3 regions of the Parendozoicomonas sp. 2304DJ65-17 genome follow, and region 3 is predicted to be linked to each of the others. Evidence: predicted binding sites of a transcription regulator. Region 3 holds the regulator's gene; each other region holds the start of a gene.
The links. Region 3 encodes LexA, which represses DNA repair genes until DNA is damaged. Its sites were predicted from a motif close to TACTGTNTANNTANACAGTA; they were not measured.
Positions count from the first base shown of each region.

Region 1: a site for LexA is predicted at 2,114-2,133, ahead of ACY2RR_RS22180 (YebG family protein). Genes of this name have one in related genera too.
Region 2: a site for LexA is predicted at 2,462-2,481, ahead of ACY2RR_RS10725 (LexA family protein). Genes of this name have one in related genera too.

Region 1 is NZ_JBYVJV010000012.1:104,663-108,888, reverse strand. It holds gene ACY2RR_RS22190 (ATP-grasp domain-containing protein) at 1-823, shown strand, start outside; gene ACY2RR_RS22185 (class I SAM-dependent methyltransferase) at 816-1,544, shown strand; gene ACY2RR_RS22180 (YebG family protein) at 1,754-2,038, opposite strand; gene ACY2RR_RS22175 (hypothetical protein) at 2,279-2,671, shown strand; gene ACY2RR_RS22170 (alpha-ketoglutarate-dependent dioxygenase AlkB family protein) at 2,671-3,264, shown strand; gene ACY2RR_RS22165 (hypothetical protein) at 3,367-3,756, shown strand; gene ACY2RR_RS22160 (ribonuclease Z) at 3,818-4,226, opposite strand, start outside.
Region 2 is NZ_JBYVJV010000003.1:289,671-293,896, forward strand. It holds gene ppsA (phosphoenolpyruvate synthase) at 1-2,300, shown strand, start outside; gene ACY2RR_RS10725 (LexA family protein) at 2,497-2,922, shown strand; gene ACY2RR_RS10730 (Y-family DNA polymerase) at 2,883-4,211, shown strand.
Region 3 is NZ_JBYVJV010000003.1:132,762-136,987, forward strand. It holds gene topA (type I DNA topoisomerase) at 1-524, shown strand, start outside; gene ACY2RR_RS10030 (hypothetical protein) at 650-1,114, shown strand; gene ACY2RR_RS10035 (SulA-like leucine-rich domain-containing protein) at 1,129-1,569, opposite strand; gene lexA (transcriptional repressor LexA) at 1,598-2,221, opposite strand; gene ACY2RR_RS10045 (TetR/AcrR family transcriptional regulator) at 2,397-3,044, shown strand; gene ACY2RR_RS10050 (L,D-transpeptidase family protein) at 3,045-3,518, shown strand; gene nagZ (beta-N-acetylhexosaminidase) at 3,567-4,226, shown strand, end outside.

The DNA.
Region 1 (4,226 bases), on a different contig from region 3:
TTCACTGAATTTCTGGCCAGACGTGATTTTTAATGAGATCAGTGATGCAGATACTCATTCGGGAGCCTTGGCCAAGGCTGAACACTTTTGCACCCAGCAGAATAAGCCCGTGATCAATCCCCCCAAAGCCGTTGCAGGAACACAGAGGCAGCAGGTTTATCAAAAGCTTAAGGCCATTGAAGGGGTTGTGATTCCTAAAACTGTAAGGATCAGGCCGCTCTCTCCAATAGATATTCAAAAGTCACTAGAGGCTGAAGAGATCCGCTTTCCTGTCATCATGAGGAAAGCGGGTGACCACGGTGGTGTGAGTACTTTTCTTCTTCAGGAGCCTAAGGACATTGAAACCGTCGCTTACCGCTTTGCACTGGATGGCAGCTTTTACTACCTCACGGAATTTGTCGACTATCGATCCGATGATGGGCTCTACAGAAAATATCGTTTGGCAGTGATTGATGGCAAACCAGTATTGCGGCATCTGATTATCAACGACCACTGGATGATTCATGCCTCGTCACGTAACTATATGTCCAGCCACCCAGAACTGGTTGAAGAGGAGTTAGCTGCGCTGAAAAGTTTTGAAGGCACTATACTACCGGGCGTCGTTGAAACCGTAGGTAAAATCACCGATGCGCTCAAGCTGGATTACTTTGGTATCGACTGCCATATCAATGCCAATAATAACATTGTCGTTTTTGAAGCGAATGCCAGTATGAATCTTCTTGTGAACACCCAGCCGGATATGCCTTACTGGGATGCATCCATTGCCACCATTAAGCAGGAAGTTTGTAAACTGATCTCGAAAAGGGCAGTTGTGCATGACTAGCACATACAAGCAAATGTTTGATGTTCGGGGGCGCTCTTATGACCGGGCAATGAAATTGTTCCCCGACGCTCGAGACCGTGAGTTTGAACAGCTCCGGATGAAAGAATTTATTGATCCTGAAGCTAGGGTGCTTGATGTTCCTGCTGGTGGAGGTTATCTGGCAAGGTATCTTCCCAAAACATGCCAGCTGACAGAAATAGAGCCAAGTGAAGAGTTTGGCGGCGGCCATTTGTCTTCAGCTTATGATCTTACAAGGCTGCCTCACTCTGAAGCCACTTATGACCTCGCAGTTTGTCTGGCTGCTGCTCATCATATTGAAGATAAATCAAATTTCTTCCAGTACATCGCTAATGCCTTGAGGAAAGGTGGTGCCTTCTGTTTTGGAGATGTACCGGCAGATAGCGGCGTTGCGAGTTTTTTAGATGGTTTCGCTGGTCGCTACAACTCAACTGGCCATAAAGGCAGTTATCTTACCCCGGCTGCAGTCAGGGAACTGTTAAATAAATGCGGGATGTTTGTGTGTGATGCCTCCGTCAGGCCATGCCCCTGGTATTTTAAATCCCGTGAGAAATTGCTGTCTTTTACCCGGCTGTTGTTTGGTTTGTCGAAGGTGACAGACACTCAGCTTTATAACGCATTGAATGAATATATAGGTGTTCGAGAGGAAGGAAGTGCCGTTGTCCTTGAATGGCAGCTGCTCTATGCGAATGCCACCAAATAATATCGAACTCAAAATAAAATGCCGGATAACAAAGTTATCCGGCTAAGCAGGGATTTACCTGAAAACATCCAAAGATGTTGGAGTGGGAGGCATCTTCAGATAGCGATTTCAGTCTAGGTGTGTGGTTTTGTTCACAACAGAGCAAAAACGATCGCAAAAAACGAAAACCGTGCCTATGTGCTTGTTTTTTCAAGGCAAGTTGATCTGAATCAGATTTCAACTGCCTCTTCTTTCTCTTCTTCTTCCATTAATTCAAGAAGCATGGATGGCTTGCCTTTAAATGCCCGGCTCAGTGGTTCCTTGTGACGGGCGAGAACCAGACCGATCTCTTCTGCCAGCTCTTCAGTCAGACCTTCTGTTTCACTCATCTGGTTTTGCAAAAAACCAGACAGGTAATCAGCAAGCTCAAGCATACGGTCATGTTCTTCGGCGGCTTTACGATCTGCAAACATGCTTCCGTCCCGGTCACATTGCCACATGGGAATGACGGCCATTGGTGATCCTCAGATTGATTATAAAAGCGCCCCTGCCTTGCAGGCGGCATATGTCGTGAACTATCATCTCACAAATACTGTATAAAAATACAGTTGTCGGCAGGCAATATGTCAAGTCGTTAGAAAGTGTACGGAAGTGTATTCCCGCTTACTTTATTGATGAAGGGCAGGGTATCGGTGTTATGTCTGGGTATGATGGCGCCGGTTGGGATCGGTAAATACTGAGGTTTTAAAGCAATCATGTCCGAATCGGATAATGACTGTGCAGAGAGCAGCAAAAGTACTTCTTCCGCAAAGCTGCCGGTAAAGCTGGAAGTTGTGCAAAGTGGTCTTTTGGGGCTAAGGCGCTCTCTGGGTAAGGTTCGTTTATTGCGTTTCTTCGGGTTCAATCTGGATTTTTCCAGTCTGCAGCAATTGGAACTCGGGCAGCGCCTGAGGCTTAAATTTCATGCTGGAAAGAATCGCCTGACTGAATTTTGTGGCTATATCATTTCCCGAAAAGATAAGGGAAAAGAGCACGAATATTCTGTGGCTCTGGAGGCTGATGAAGAAGACCTGGAAGAGTTAAATGAGTTAACCTCAGCGGGTATTGCTGCTCAGGTTGAAGAGGCGAAGCCCACTCATACTACGTAATGGAAAACTCACCAGAAATTATTGATCTTTCCGAGGGCCAGTTGTACTACTGGCCCGCATGGTTGTCTCGTACTGAGGCTGACAGGTTATACCTGCAGCTATTGGACGAGGTGCCTTGGAGGCAGGATTCTATTCAACTGTATGGGAAGATCCATACACTACCTCGTCTGCAGTGCTGGTATGGAGATACTGGCACCGGTTATTCCTACAGCGGCATTAATCTTGATCCTTTGCCTTGGCATCCATTGCTCAAAATTATGCAGGAGCGGTTGCAGGCTTTGGGTTACTGCTTTAACTCGGTACTGGTGAACCAATACCGGGATGGCAAAGACAGTAATGGCTGGCATGCGGATAATGAGCCAGAGCTGGGGGAACAGCCGGTTATCGCTTCCATAAGTCTTGGAGCGATTCGTCGCTTTCGGCTGAGAAATAATAAAGATAAACAACAAACTTATTCTATTGATCTTCCCCATGGTTCGTTGTTGATTATGGGAGCTGGGATTCAGGAGCACTGGCAGCATACGCTGGCCAAAACTGCGAAGCCTGTAGAGCCTCGAATTAATCTGACTTTTCGAAAGGTTATTCGCTCGTAGCAATGTGAAAGTAAAAGCATGTGCCAGACCGGCTATAGGCTTCATGAAAGAGAACTTCTATTATTGCGAGCAATTTGTTTTAAGCATTAAGAGAGAATGGCTATGAAGATACTCAACCGGTCTGCCCTGCGCCTGCGTGCCAAACCAGCGTTTTTGGAGTGGTGTGCCAGCGTTGCTCCCGATGATGCTGATGAATTGGCGGCTCTAAAGGCTCAACTTGAACAGACCGGAACAGTGTATCTGGTACCTGAAGTCGAGTCTGAGCAGGACTTTATGGATGCTGTTGTTGAGAATGCTCAGGACATCCTGACCAACGAACTGATGGCCTGGTGCGTGGATAGTAGCCTTTGGCCAGAACTAAGCTCTGAACTGTTGGAAAACTGGTTCACGATTGACACGGAACTAATGTGCTTTGATCTTTCCACTCAGCCATTGTTGCTGGCTGACCCGGAAACACTGGGTGGCGATGGGGAGATTATTGAGAGTTTTTAGGATCCTTTGATATGTGGTACTGGAGCCTGCCACCACGGCGGGCTCCAACATCTATTGAGACTTACACTTCGTTCAGGTTTCTATCTCTGTCCAGTTCCCAGCAGTCATGGTCCGATGCCAGGGTTACGGTACCGGAATACACTGCCTTTGCTTCTTCTCGTAATTCTTCCACACCAAACTGTCCTGGGCGCGGACGCTTCTGGTAGCGATTACTGAAATGGGTAAGGATCACATGTTTCACGCCAGCCTTTTCTGCAGCGGCACCGACTTGAGCTGGTGTGCTGTGCATCCATTGGCCGCCCACCTTTTCTCGTACAGGTGTTGAGAAAGTGGCTTCGTGCACCAGGATGTCAGCTTTGGTCAAAACATTGTGGAGAATCTCTGGCTGATCATTGTCTCCACCTATCACCGCAAAGCGTCCTTTCGGTGAAGGTTCCCGTACCATTTCTGGATCAACAATTCGACCATCA
Region 2 (4,226 bases), 160 kb from region 3:
CATCCCTTGGCGAGATGATCAGTAATCTTGCCGGTGCCGGAGTCTCTGTTCCTGGTGGTTTTGCCACAACAGCTCAGGCTTATCGTGACTTTTTGGAAAAAAGCGGACTGGATGAGCGCATTCACGCTCTGCTGGATACCCTGGATGTTGATGATGTAAATGCCCTGACTGAGGCGGGTGCTAAAATCCGTAAATGGGTCGTTGATGAACCCTTCCAGCCCGAATTGGAAGTTGCAATTAAATCCAGCTGGGAAGCTCTGCAAGGTGGCAATGACAACCTGTCGGTTGCTGTTCGCTCTTCTGCAACCGCAGAAGACCTTCCTGATGCATCCTTTGCCGGGCAGCAGGAAACTTTTCTGAACATCCGCGGCTATGAGAATATTCTTGTAGCGATAAAGGAAGTTTTCGCCTCCCTGTTTAATGATCGAGCTATCGCCTACCGGGTTCACCAGGGTTTCGATCACCGCAATGTCGCCCTGTCTGCCGGCATTCAAAAAATGGTGCGCAGTGAAACTGCATCCTCCGGCGTTATGTTTACTCTGGATACCGAATCAGGCTTCCGTGATGCTGTCTTTATCACTTCCTCTTACGGACTTGGTGAGATGGTTGTACAGGGCGCCGTAAACCCTGACGAATTCTACGTACATAAGCCAACTCTGGAAGCTGGCCGCCCTGCCGTACTGCGCCGCAACCTTGGCAGCAAAGCCTTGAAGATGGTTTACACCAATGACTCTTCTGCGGGCCGCTCCGTACAAACCCTGAATGTTGATGAATCCGAACGCAACCAGTTCTCAATCAGCGATAGTGAAGTTGAAGACCTGGCTCGTCAGGCGCTTATTATTGAGAAGCACTATAAACGCCCAATGGATATTGAGTGGGCTAAAGATGGTGACGATGGCAAGATCTACATTGTGCAGGCTCGACCGGAAACAGTAAAAAGCCGTGCAGCCGGTACCATGGAACGCTACCTGCTTAAGGAAAAAGGCAAGGTCCTGGTCGAAGGCCGCAGTATCGGCCAACGTATCGGCAGCGGTACCGTGAAAATCATTCACGATATTTCTGAGATGGATCGCGTTGAGCCGGGCGATGTTCTGGTTACAGATATGACCGATCCCGATTGGGAGCCGATCATGAAGCGTGCCGCAGCTATCGTTACCAATCGTGGCGGCCGTACCTGCCACGCGGCCATTATTGCCCGCGAGCTTGGTATTCCAGCCGTTGTTGGTTGCGGCGATGCAACCGAAAAACTGAAAGATGGCATGGATGTTACAGCCTCCTGCGCCGAGGGCGACACTGGCTTAATTTATGAAGGGCTGCTGAATTTCGATATTCAAAGCAATTCTGTAGATTCCATGCCTGAACTGCCGTTCAAGCTGATGATGAATGTCGGCAACCCGGATCGTGCCTTCGACTTTGCTGCCATCCCAAATAACGGTGTTGGATTGGCTCGCCTGGAATTCATTATCAACCGCATGATTGGCGTTCACCCTAAAGCACTGTTTAATTATGACAGTCTGCCGGTTGATATTCGCGCCAGCGTTGATAAGCGCATGGCTGGATACAAAAGTCCGGTAGATTTTTATGTCGACAAACTGGTCGAAGGTGTTTCCACTATCGCGGCAGCCTTCTACCCAGCCAAGGTGATTGTTCGCCTTTCCGACTTTAAGTCGAACGAATATGCCAACCTGATTGGCGGCAGCCTGTACGAGCCCGAGGAAGAAAACCCAATGCTGGGCTTCCGCGGGGCCTCCCGCTACATCTCCGAAGGATTCCGCGACTGCTTTGAGCTGGAATGCCGCGCCATGCGCAGAGTGCGCGACGAAATGGGCCTGACCAATGTGGAAATCATGGTGCCATTCGTTCGCACTGTTGGTGAGGCTCGCCAGGTTTCTGATCTGCTGGCAACCAACGGCTTGCGCAGAGGTGAAAATGGCCTGCGGGTTATTATGATGTGTGAACTACCTGCCAACGCCCTGCTGGCCGAGTCTTTCCTTGAGTACTTCGATGGCTTCTCTATCGGCTCAAACGATATGACTCAGCTGACCTTAGGCCTGGACCGCGACTCCGGCATTATTGCCCATCTATTTGATGAGCGTAATGATGCAGTGAAGGCACTGCTGGCTATGGCAATACAAGCTTGTCGCAAGGCGGGCAAGTATATTGGCATCTGTGGCCAGGGGCCATCCGACCATCCAGATCTGGCCAAATGGCTGATGGAGCAAGGTATCGATACCGTATCCCTGAACCCCGACAGCGTTCTGGAAACCTGGCTCTACCTGGCAGAGAAAGATGCCAGCTAAAAGCTGCATTAATCTCTAAGCGCCACCGTTAATACATAATGCCACTCGCCTGAAAACGAGTGGCATTATTCTTTCTTCAACACCTCACGGAATAACTCTTGCGGCAGGCAGAAGCTCTCGGGTTTATCAAGATGGGTTGCAGTCGCCTTCCAAAACAACAATACTGTATATAAAAACAGTATTCAGTGTTGTCACAATGCTCAAAGTAGAAATCATTCTTCCCCGCCGCTCAGGAGCGGAATACCCTTTATATCAATCCCCCGCGGCCTGCGGCTTTCCCAGCCCAGCGGCAGATTACCTGGAGAAAGCCCTCTCCCTGGATGATCTACTGATCACACACCCAGCCGCCACTTTCTTTGCCCGGGCACAGGGCAACTCCATGCAGGGCAAAGGAATATTTGATGGGGACGTACTGATTGTTGACCGATCTCTTAAGGCCAGAGATGGCGATGTGGTGATGGCGCTGCTTGACGGCGAGCTATGCATCAAAACACTGAGTCTAAAAGCAGATACTATAGAGCTGCACAGCGCCAACCCACCCTATTCCCCCATTCAACTCTCAGATGGTCAAACGCTGGATGTATGGGGAGTTGTGATTCACGCCATCCACTCTCTGAGATAACACCTGTGAAACCCGCTATCGCCCATTGCGACGCCAACAGTTTTTACTGCAGCTGTCACAGAGTCTTTGAGCCAGACCTGGCCGGAAAGCCCGTAGGCGTGCTATCTAACAATGACGGCTGCATAATTGCCCGCACTCCAGAGCTGAAAGCAATGGGAATTGCTATGGGAACCCCTTTTTTTCAGGTCAAACACCTGATGCGCCAGAACCAGCTGGCGATAAGAAGCAGCAATTATCCGTTATATGGCGACATGTCTAATCGCTTTATGTCCGTGCTGGAATCGTTTACCCCCGAGGTTGAGGCGTACAGCATCGATGAAGCCTTTCTCCGCTTCGAAGGGTTTGAAGAATCCAGCTGGGAACAAAAGGGGCGAGAAATCCGACAAAGAGTCGGACAATGGACCGGACTCCCCATTGGCGTTGGGATATCCACTACCAAAGTCCTGGCCAAGCTTGCCAATTATGCAGCCAAACACTATCCCGCTACCGCAGGCGTTGTTGATCTTACCTCTCCCCTTCGACAGCAAAAACTTATGGCCTTGACACCAATTGAGGAAATCTGGGGAATTGGCCGGCGACTAACGCGCAACTTAAAAGAGACAGGAATTATCACGGCTCTCGATTTAGCCAGCCAGAACCCATCCCATATTCGCAAAAAATTTTCCGTCACGGTTGAGCGAGTTGTTCGCGAACTCCAGGGAGAAAGTTGCCTGCCATGGGATGATGATAGCGACGGCAACAAACATACAATTATGTGCAGCCGCTCTTTTGGAATGGGAGTGACCACCAAAGCCGAAATCCACGAAGCAACAGCCACATTTGCTGCCAGAGCCTGTGAGAAGATGCGCCAGCAAAACAAATCAACGTCTCTGGCGCAGCTGTTTATCCGCACTGATCCCTTCCGGGAAGATCAGAACCAATACACCGGGTCAATCACTTTACAAAGCCCACGCCCTACAGACAGCTCACAAACATGGCAACACCTGGCAAGAAAAGGTGTAGAAGCCATTTACCGGGACGGGCTTATTTATAGAAAGGCCGGTTTTTTACTGATGGATATAGGCAGCAAGGACATTATTCAAGAAGACCTGTTTTTTAACGACAGTTCCAATAACTCGACCGATCCATTAATGGAGGTGATGGATAAGATTAATTGCCGCTTTGGTGCCAATCATTTGCATTCTGCAGCCACAGGCCTGAACCAAAAACGCTGGCATATGAAACAGGAATACCTTTCCCCAAAATACACGACACAATGGAACAGCCTTCCTATTTGTAAAACCACATAAAAAAGAACCGGTGCG
Region 3 (4,226 bases):
AAGGTCAGTTCAAGATTAAGGGCTATGAAGGCCCGGTTATTGAATGTGACAAGTGCGGCGCGGATATGCAGCTGAAATCTGGCCGCTTTGGTAAGTACTTTGGTTGTACTGCTGAAGAGTGTAAGAACACCCGCAAGCTGCTCAAGAGTGGTGAAGCTGCACCACCAAAGATGGATCCGGTACCTATGCCGGAACTTCAGTGCGTGAAAGTTGAGGATCATTACATCCTCCGTGATGGCGCTTCCGGACTGTTCCTGGCCGCCAGTAAGTTCCCGAAGAACCGGGAAACCCGAGCGCCACTGATTAAGGAGCTTCTGCCCCACAAGGATGCTATCGATAAGAAGTATCACTTCCTGATGTCTGCACCTGTTGCAGATCCTGATGGTAACCCAACAATGGTGCGCTACAGCCGTAAAACCAAGCAGCAGTACGTTATGACTGAGGTGGATGGTAAGGCCAGCGGCTGGCAAGCCTTTTACGTTGATGGAAAGTGGGATATCAGGGATAAGCGTAAGAAGAAATAACTGATCTCTCTTGATTGAAAAGATGGCCATGCATTTCTGCATGGCCATCTTTTTTTGTATCGTTATAAAGGCTGAAATTTGTACCTGATAACGATACTCTGCATGCACTTGGAGAGGGGTATGGCATGAACGAGAAGTTGCAGAGTTTTACTAATAGCAAACTGGTGATGGCGCAATCAGCGCTGAATGCCATGAAATCCGAGCAGGGAATCAGTCGGGAGAGTTTTCGACAGGCTTTTCTTTTTCATATTCATGGTGTGGTGAGTGGTCTTGCAGGAGAAATCCTGGAAGCCAGCTTAGTGCAGGTCGGTAAACCTGTGGAGCTTGCTGAAGCAGAACGCTTATTGAGAGAGCGCAATGTTCTTTCCGGCGGTATTCAGCAGATAAGAAACCTTGTTGAGCATGGGTGGCTGGGCCCTGTTTTTGAGGACTTCAAACTGGCTCAGTTAACGGTAGAATTGCCTGAAGCACAGGCTGTTAATGTGATTGCCAGCTCTTCCGGAGCTGGTTCTCGTGGGAATGAAGCTGAGACTATCAATTCTGTACGCCAATTGGTGCAGGATGTACGAGGGCAGCTGCAGGAGTGGTAATAACTCCTTTAGTTTTAACCTTTGCGTTGTCTGATAATAATACCGGCACAATCCCCGGCAGAGGCTGACTGCTCAAGTTGTGCCATGGCATCTTGATCAATACCGTGAGTCCAGCTGATAACTGTGTGGCTGTTACCTGCAGCAAGGACTTTGTTGCTGAGTTTCAGGCAGCCTTCATTATTATCTGCGGTGAGCAAAAGAAGGTTATTAATAACAACTCCGGTAGTTTTCAGCCATTGGGCTATGTCCTTGGCTTGCAGGTTCGTACAAACCAGAGTGAGCCAGCGATGGTCATGACTTCTGCTTAACTGTGTCAGCATGGGCGCAACCAGTGCCGCCATGCTAAATCCCAGTGACGGAAGGATAACTTCACTGATACGCTCTTCCATAGCAGTTGAGGAAGATTGTTCTGTGGTATTGGACCAGTTTTCAAAAAGAGTATTTTGAGTCTGCATGGTGTAATCCTGCCGTGCTGGGTTGGTGTCAGTGACGAATGACGCCGACGCTCAAGCCTTCAATTTCCAGATGCTCATGAGACAGATCAACTTTGATAGGTTCAAAGTCGCTGTTTTCCGGGTGGAGCCAGACAATGTTTTTCTTGCGCTCAAAACGTTTGACTGTCACTTCTTCTCCCAGGCGGGCAACAACAATCTGGCCATTATGAATGTCTGTGGTCTTGTGCACGGCCAGCAGATCACCATCCATAATGCCAATATCTTTCATGCTCATGCCTTTTACTCTGAGCAGATAATCAGCCTTTGGGTGGAAGAAATCGGGGGAGAGGGTGCAGTGGTTTTCGATATGTTCCTGAGCAAGGATGGGTGAACCTGCGGCAACTTGTCCGACGATTGGAAGGCCGGATTCCGCAGGTTGTTCCTGCGACTCATTGGCAGCGTCAGCTGGAATGCGAATGCCGCGGGATGTTCCGGGAATAATTTCAATAGCGCCTTTGCGGGCAAGGGCTTTTAAATGATCTTCTGCCGCATTGGCAGACCGGAAACCCAATTGACGGGCAATTTCCGCACGGGTGGGAGGAAAGCCTGTTTCATCAATGTGACTCTTGATGACATCCAGAATCTCGGATTGTCTTTTGGTCAACTTGATCATAATTTTATCAATCTGTGTTTTTATACAGTACCTGTGATTATATACAGCTTTTTTGTTTCTGCAACAAACCGTGTATGAAATTAGGCAGGAATAAACGGGTTGTGCTTGACAGGAACGGTGTTTGAATAAAACATGTGTTTAAAACATTTGTTTTGTTCGAGTGGGGTTTCAACCAATGGCACAAGCAGACACAGTAGAACGGATTCTGGATGCAGCAGAGTCTCTGTTTGCCGAAAAGGGGTTTTCAGAAACATCTCTTCGAACCATCACGAGTCGTGCAAAAGTGAATCTGGCAGCAGTGAACTACCACTTTGGCTCGAAAAACGTACTTATTCAAGCTGTCTTCACCCGTTTTCTTGATCCATTTGCTGAAGGGTTGGGGAAACGCCTGGATCAAATTGAGAGTGCAGGTGAGGAGCCCGGTCTGGAAGAGCTTATCAGTATGCTCTTTACCGAGGTTCTGCGGGTAAAACCCAGAGGGCAGAATGACCTGAAAGTCTTTATGAGGCTGCTGGCTTTAGCCTATGCTCAGGCACAGGGGCATTTGCGCAAACATCTTCAGGCTATTTACGGTCACGTGTTTACCCGTTATTTCCGCCTGCTGGTTAAGGTTGCACCAGACCTGCCAGAAAATGAACTGTACTGGCGTATTAACTTTATGATGGGTTCTGTTATTTTCACCATGTCGGACTTCGACACCCTCAATGCCATCAGTGAAGCTGAAAATGGTACAACAGCCACTATTGAAGATACCCTGAAGCGTTTAGCTCCATTCCTGGTATCCGGGATGCGTGCTCCGCAACCCGCTGAACTGGAGAAGTAAATGTCGATCACAGTCGATATTGGCAAACAACTACTGACTTTCAAAACGGATGAAGTTGTTCGGCAATGGTCTGTGTCTACCGGTCGAAATGGGGCAGGGCAGTTAAGTGGCAGTCTGCAAACTCCTTTGGGCAAGCATTATATCCGGGCAAGAATTGGTGATGATCTGCCTTCGCATGCGGTTCTGAAAGGGCGTCGTTTTACCGGAGAAATATGGACCCCCGAACTTCACAGCGAACAGCCGGGCAGGGACTGGGTGCTGGGTCGGATTCTCTGGCTTTGCGGCAAAGAACCCGGATTTAATCGTCTGGGTGATGTCGATACCCAGCGCCGGTATATCTATATCCATGGAACACCTGATTCCGAGCCGATGGGAGTTCCTCTTTCCCACGGCTGCATTCGCATGAATTGTGATGATCTTCTTGAGCTGTATCCATTGACCTGCCCCGGGATGATTGTCAACATCCACCAGTAGAATGCGATAAACCTGAACTCCTATCCAATGTCTGTGCAGAGGTCTTACATGTCTGATTGTCTTGAAGGGATGCTGGTATTTGATCTGGAAGGTCAAAAGCTGACGGACAGGGAAAGACATCTTTTAACTCACCCCGCCATAGTTGGGGTTATCCTCTTTGCCCGAAACTTTCAACGCAGGAATCAAATTATTGATCTTATTGAAGAAATACGTTCGATAAATTCAGACATTCTGGTAATGACAGACCAGGAAGGCGGTAGGGTTCAGCGTTTTCGTACTGATGGGTTTACCCAGGTTCCTGCGATGGGAGTGATCGGTAAACAATGGAGAAAAGATTCTGACCAGGCTATCTCTCTTGCCCATGAAACAGGATGGCTGTTGGCCAGTGAGCTTCGTGCTTCTGGAATAGATCTTGGCCTCTCTCCTGTGTTGGACCTTGATCGAGGCATCAGCCGGGTCATTGGTGATCGTGGTTTTTCTGCAGATCCTGAGATTGTTTCCAAGCTGGCGGCTGCTTTTATCTCTGGGCTGCATGAAGCAGGAATGGCTGCTGTAGGCAAACATTTCCCTGGCCATGGTGGGATCGGTGTTGATTCTCATATTGCACTTCCCGTTGATTGCCGATCATTTGCTGAGATTGAAGAAGATCTTTTGCCTTACCGTAAGTTGGTTCCAAAAGGGCTGGATGCAGTGATGCCAGCACATGTG